3 regions of the Moritella sp. Urea-trap-13 genome follow, and region 1 is predicted to be linked to each of the others. Evidence: predicted binding sites of a transcription regulator. Region 1 holds the regulator's gene; each other region holds the start of a gene.
The links. Region 1 encodes LexA, which represses DNA repair genes until DNA is damaged. Its sites were predicted from a motif close to TACTGTATNNNNATACAGTA; they were not measured.

Region 1 (2,277 bases):
TAGTAGTGGTACTTGACCTTCTTTACCTGGTGCTCGGCCCCAAAATAGAGCTACGGGCATCAATTGAATATCAAGGGCTTTATCGTCTTTATGTAAACGTAATAGCTGTTGAAATTTTTCAAAGAATACATCGGTATCTCTGGCTTTGCCAAACAGTGGCGCAGGGTTATCTAAGCAAACATAGCTGGGAATGATGACCCCGTTCACTTTTATTGGTGTGAGCGGATCTGGTAAGCCTAGTTCTTTACAGGCGCGTTGTAATGCGACGAGATCCGTCATTGATTTAGTTTTTAATGCGTAAACAATGGGACGCGTTAAATCTAACTTTAGCGCATCAACCGGATTATCTGGTACGTACTGAGATTTAACTAAGCCATTAACGAAACTTCGACTTAACATTGATGGTGTTTGTTGCATAGGTGTTGTCATTCTGTTGTTTAAAATGCGAGAGTGCTTACTCCAATAATATCAGATGCGTGCCTATAAATCTGTGTTTAAGCGCCTGCAAGCGATTAATTCATTATTATTCTGATATCCCTACCGCTTATATTGCAAACTTGATATTACTGTATATAATTACAAGAAACTGTATATAAAACCAGTTAGGGTACATGATGAAAGCATTGACACAAAGACAAGCAGAAGTACTTGAATTAGTTAAGCAACATATTAAAAATACCGGTATGCCACCAACCCGAGCTGAAATTGCGAAGGAACTTGGTTTTCGTTCTCCGAATGCGGCTGAAGAACATTTAAAAGCATTGGCACGAAAAGGTCATATTGAAATTTTAGCGGGCACGTCACGTGGTATTCGCCTGTTGGTTAATGCCGAAGAAGCCAGTAATGAGAGTGGTTTACCCTTAATCGGCCAAGTTGCCGCTGGTGAGCCTATTTTAGCGCAAGAGCATATTGAAGCGCACTACAATGTCGATCCATCGATGTTCACCCCTAATGCAGATTTTTTATTGCGGGTTCGTGGTGAGAGTATGCGTAATATCGGTATTATGGATGGCGATTTATTAGCTGTACATAAAACCAAAAACATTAGTAAAGGCCAAGTTGTTGTTGCTCGTGTCGATGATGAAGTAACGGTAAAACGCTTTGAGCAGCAAGGCAGTGAAATATTATTGCATCCTGAAAATGATGAAATGAGCACAATACGTGTTGATTTAAATTTCCAAAGCTTTGATATTGAAGGTGTAGCCGTAGGTATTATTCGTAATACCGATTGGATGTAATTACACTCTATTTATGCTATTGCGTTGAGGGTAGATAGTTAATGATCCCATTATTGACTATCTATCTTTTTATTCATATATCCTCACTATTTGTCTGTAACCTATAGAAAAGCATTTCAAATCCTGTTCTCAGGTCACAGTTCTCCCTATCGCCTGCTTATTTATAAAATCTTTTCCTATACTCAACATGAGTTATAAAAGAATGAACGAATTTATTTTCTGATACGTTTGCGTAAATACAGGATTAGTTTATGGAACAAAGCCCTATCACCATGGAATTAGGTGAAAAGATCGATATATCCGCGATCACCACACTTAAGGAAACACTTGATTCGTTATCTATCAATACCGAACCTCAACGTTTCGATGCGCGTCATGTGACTCATATTGACAGTGCTTCTTGCCAGCTTTTTTATGCTTATGCTCAACATCTAGCGATACATAATACAACACTCGTGTTTCTATCTCCGTCGGATAAGTTTATGGCGGTGGTGAAAGCGTTAGGGTTTGAAACGGACTTTAATTACGCATCAATGTGAGGCGCTCTAATGAAACGAATATTAGCTGTAGATGATTCGGTATCCATTCGTGAAATGGTACTGTTTACTTTAAAACAGGCAGGTTATGAGGTTGATTCAGCCGTCGATGGTGTTGATGGTTTAGAAAAAGCAAAAACTGGACACTTTGACCTTATTATTTCAGATATTAATATGCCACGTATGGATGGTATTAGCTTAATTAGTCGATTACGTAATGAAAGTGCTTATAAATTTACGCCAATTCTAATGTTAACGACTGAGTCCGGCACCGATAAGAAAATGGCAGGAAAATCTGCTGGTGCAACAGGCTGGATAGTAAAACCTTTTAATCCAGAAAAACTCATTGCTACCGTACAAAAAGTATTGAGGTAAGCATGGATATCGATCTTAAACAATTCCAACAAGTGTTTATTGAAGAGTGTCTCGAAGGCTTGGAGGTGATGGAAGCTGAGCTGCTAAAGTTAAATCCTGGCTCGGTAGATAGCGAAGTCATTAATACC
Region 2 (2,277 bases), on a different contig from region 1:
GTGGCTCACTGGTCAGTGTTGCGCTAACCGCTGGAATACCCTGAGCGACTAAGTTTGCTGTTTTGTCGGCATGACTGCAACTTACTGTTAACGGGTAGTCTTGCGCACGTAATGCACGTGCTAGCGGTTTACCTAACCAGCCAGCGCCTATGATGGCAATGCTGGGTAATTTATTTGTGCTCATATCAATCGCCTGTATATCAAGTTAGATACAAGCGTAACGATTTTTTGTTACAATAGCGATTGATAACCTGTCGTCACCTAAACTAAAGAGAAAACCATGAGTAGATTTATAGATAGCTGGGCTATCGTGCATATTGATGATTCTTACAATGCATCAGTATTAGGTAGCAGAGGCACCAAGCTACACTGGTGTAGTGGCCGTAAAGAAGCTATAGAGTTTATTTATGGCGAGTACTTGGCTATTCTAGCTGACACTGGCGAGATGGATGGTGAGTTAGTGTTTGCCGCGAAGCAACGCTTTAAGGTATTACAAGCACAAACAAATTCAGATGAAGAATGGATTGAACACGTTAACGAGCTAACCATCGATTTACGCCATATTGTTTGGTTTGGTAGCATTGCCGACATGGCAGAATTGAATAATGACTTCGCCTGTGCAGTACGTGAAGTATATTGGGAAGAGTTCGGCGAATATGACGAAGATGATCCAACAGCCTTTGTACCTGAAGATGAATGGCTTAACTTGTCTGAAGCTTTAGTGGAATATTTAGGCCGCGCAATCGTCTAATGTAATGACACTGTTTACTGGCAACAGATTAACGTATCGAATTTTGCTTAATACGTTAATCTATTCTTACTACTCCGCATTTTTAAGTCATAGACTTACACATCAAAATTAGCTACATTAACTGTTTATTCATACAGTCAGTAATTGCTAACATCATGAAACTTTATATTGCCGAAAAACCCAGCCTTGGTCGTGCTATTGCCGACGTATTACCCAAACCTCACAAAAAACAACAAGGTTATATTGAGGTTGGTAATGGCGATGTAGTGTCTTGGTGTATTGGTCACCTACTCGAACAAGCCGAACCTGACGCTTATGATGATGCTTATAAAAAATGGCGTTTAGAACACCTACCGATCGTACCTGAAACTTGGCAATTAAAGAAAAAACCGAATACCAGTAAACAGCTAACCGTATTAAGAGGGCTTGTCAAAAAAGCCACTAGTTTGGTGCATGCGGGTGATCCTGACAGAGAAGGGCAGTTGCTGGTGGATGAAGTGATTGAGTTTCTTAAAACACCGGCAAAAAAGAAAAATACCGCGCAACGCCTGTTAATTAGCGATATGAACCCCGCAGCGGTAACCAAAGCCTTAAATAATCTACAACTCAACAGCGATTACATTCCTTTGTCGGTATCCGCTTTAGCGCGTTCGCGTGCCGATTGGCTCTATGGCATGAACATGACTCGTGCTTATACCTTGCAAGGCCAAAAAGTCGGGTATCAGGGTGTCTTGTCGGTCGGGCGAGTGCAAACCCCTATCTTAGGGTTAGTGGTCAGGCGTGATATCGAGATAGCCAATTTTGTCAGTAAGCCTTTCTACGAAGTATTGGCGCATCTACAAACCCAGCAGCAAGACGCATTTACAGCCAAGTGGAAACCGAGCGAAGCCTGTCGTCCGTATATGGATGAGGATGGTCGGGTATTGGTAAAAAAATTAGCTGAAAATGTGGTGAGTCGTGTCCAAGGTCAAATGGGCGAAGTGACCAAGCTGGAAAAGAAAAACAAACAACAAGCAGCGCCACTTCCTTACAATTTATCGTCACTACAGATTGATGGCGCTAAGCGTTTTGGCATGAGCGCGCAGCAAGTATTAGATACCTGCCAAGCCTTATACGAGCGTCATAAACTCATAACGTATCCACGTTCTGATAGCCGTTATTTACCCAAAGAACATTATGCTCATCGTGGCAGTGTGATTAAGGCGATAGCTAATACCAGCAGCTCATTAAATCAAGCTGCGCTAAATGCGGATCAGAGTTTACGCAGCAAAGCTTGGAACGATGGCAAGGTGGAGGCGCATCATGCCATTATCCCTACCGAAAAAAGTAGCAATGTCGACCGACTCAATAGCAGCGAAAAGAATATTTATGAATTAGTCGCAAGGCAATATCTGTGTCAGTTTTATCCGTCTTATGAATATGCCGATACCGTGGCTGAAATTACCATTGCTGGTGGACTGTTTATTGCCAAAGCAAAAATGACCTTAAAGCAGGGGTGGAAAGTCTTATTTCCGAAATCAGCAGCG
Region 3 (2,277 bases), on a different contig from region 1:
TCTGTTCCTACATTCTATGAAGATATGTTTAGCAAAATAACGGCATTATGACCGTCAAATAACGTATATAAGTGTTTATATTAGCGGCTGCTCAGTATTAACCGAAAATAAGCTGCCATACGCTTGGTTTACTTTTCTTGTGGTATTCTTTTCTTAAGCTATCAACATCTTCTAGTTTGCTTTTGGCAACCGTAAGATTTTCTTCGGTAATATCGGTTTGTTGAATGCTGTTCAATATTGATTCTACTTTATCCAAACCTTGATGTGACATTTCTGCACGATCAGGTGAAAAGTTATAGCTTTGCGCTACGGCTAGCATTTTACTCATTTCATCAATACGAGTAGTGAATTCATCCGCTGATGTTGTTTTCATTGCTTGAGTATACGCTAATCTCATTTGCTTCATGGTCACTTTAAGCTCGATGTTGTCTATCTCAGCACTGTTTACTAAAGTTGAAAACAATAAACTGATTATAAGTCCTAGCTGAGCAATGCGATTCTTCATGATCTATTATCCATATTCATAAGTAATGATTAAATACTGCCATTAACAATAAGTGTAATAACAGTCAGGTCCGTGCGCGAGATTAATCGCGATATACATTTTCGAATGTTTTAATTGAGAATCCACGTAATACTTGGTCACCAATCTTAAGCGTTGGTACGCCACGACCACCAATAGCGGCTAATTCTTTACTGCCGCGTGGGTCGTTTACACTGCATAAACGATACGGGATCCTTTTTTCATCTAAGTAGCGCTTCGCCGTATCGCAATTTGGACACTTTTTCTGTGTATATAACACGACTCTTTTCATTTTAGCCCCACAAGGTACATCGTAAAAACCGCATTATAGCAAGCTAGCCCTGATTGACAATGTATCAATATGGCCAAATGATTTGAAATACACTTCTTTACAACATGACGAAAAATGCAACGCCTGATTAGCCGTTTTTACTGTTTGATTTATACACATTATTCTTCCGGCATGCTGGATGTGTTAGTGCGTTTAGGTTTCAAGCTGAGGAGCAGGTATACTGTAATTATAAACATGACATTTGAAGAAAATTGACTATGAGCATTATTCTTGGCATTGATCCCGGTTCGCGTATCACCGGGTATGGCGTGATCCAACATATACACGGCAAGTTCCAATATTTGGGTAGCGGTTGTATCCGCACCTCTGGTGAGAACTTACCGGAAAGATTAAAGCAAATTCATGCGGGTGTGAGTGAAATCATTATTCAATTCCAGCCCGATAAATTTGCCATTGAAGATGTATTCATGGGTAAAAATGCGGCATCGGCATTGAAGTTGGGTCAAGCCCGTGGTGCCGCTATTGTTGCTGCGGTATCAAATGATTTGGAAGTGGGGGAGTATACCGCCCGTCAGATCAAGCAAGCCGTCGTAGGTAACGGTGGCGCGGATAAAGAACAAGTCCAGCAAATGGTGGTGAATCTACTCAAGTTACCTGGTACGCCACAAGCGGATGCTGCTGATGGACTGGCTGTGGCATTATGCCATGCGCAGAGTTTACGTACTTTGATAAATATGGCGGGTAAAGTCAAAGGAACAGCACGCGGACGCTTCAATTAATAACCTTAGGTATTTTGACGTTGAGATAAAAGATCTGGATATTTAACCAGTATTTTATTATGCTATTGAACATTATATTCGTATTTAACATGTTGGAAAATAATTGTGATTGGACGTTTACGTGGCACTTTATTAGAAAAGCAACCACCGGAAATTTTACTTGAAGTAAATGGTGTCGGTTATGAAGTTCAACTGCCAATGAGCTGCTTTTATGAGCTTGGTGATGTTGATAGCGAAGTGATCGTTTACACCCATTTTGTGGTTCGAGAAGACGCTCAATTGCTTTATGGCTTTAACAACAAGATGGAACGTTTAATGTTCCGTGAATTGATTAAAGTGAACGGTGTTGGTCCTAAACTGGCGTTGGCTATTTTGTCGGGTATGACCGCCAACCAATTTGCTCACTGTGTTGAACACGATGATATTAACAGTTTAATTAAATTACCGGGTGTCGGTAAAAAGACGGCCGAACGTTTATTAGTTGAAATGCGCGATCGCCTTAAAAACTGGGTGACGCAAGATTTATTTACCCCTGAAGCGGATAAAGCCCAACTCCAAGGCTATGGTAATACAGCATCAAATGCGATTGAAGAAGCGGAAGCGGCCTTGGTTGGTTTAGGCTATAAACCTGCGCAAGTCGCGAAGATGATCAAACAAGTTGCACAGCCAAGTATGAGTTGTGA

Region 2: the regulator LexA is predicted to act here: its motif matches at 871-890, upstream of CXF93_RS15585 (DNA topoisomerase III).
Region 3: the regulator LexA is predicted to act here: its motif matches at 1,034-1,053, upstream of ruvC (crossover junction endodeoxyribonuclease RuvC).

What each region holds. Positions count from the first base shown of each region.
Region 1 covers NZ_PJCA01000028.1:18,132-20,408, reverse strand. Annotated here, with positions in the region: gene plsB (glycerol-3-phosphate 1-O-acyltransferase PlsB) at 1-417, opposite strand, end outside; gene lexA (transcriptional repressor LexA) at 615-1,238, shown strand; gene CXF93_RS06105 (lipid asymmetry maintenance protein MlaB) at 1,490-1,777, shown strand; gene CXF93_RS06100 (response regulator) at 1,787-2,149, shown strand; gene CXF93_RS06095 (chemotaxis protein CheA) at 2,152-2,277, shown strand, end outside.
Region 2 covers NZ_PJCA01000033.1:20,811-23,087, forward strand. Annotated here, with positions in the region: gene CXF93_RS15575 (NAD(P)H-binding protein) at 1-184, opposite strand, end outside; gene CXF93_RS15580 (hypothetical protein) at 281-751, shown strand; gene CXF93_RS15585 (DNA topoisomerase III) at 907-2,277, shown strand, end outside.
Region 3 covers NZ_PJCA01000035.1:76,286-78,562, forward strand. Annotated here, with positions in the region: gene CXF93_RS16585 (cytochrome b562) at 98-505, opposite strand; gene CXF93_RS16590 (glutaredoxin family protein) at 588-815, opposite strand; gene ruvC (crossover junction endodeoxyribonuclease RuvC) at 1,073-1,594, shown strand; gene ruvA (Holliday junction branch migration protein RuvA) at 1,700-2,277, shown strand, end outside.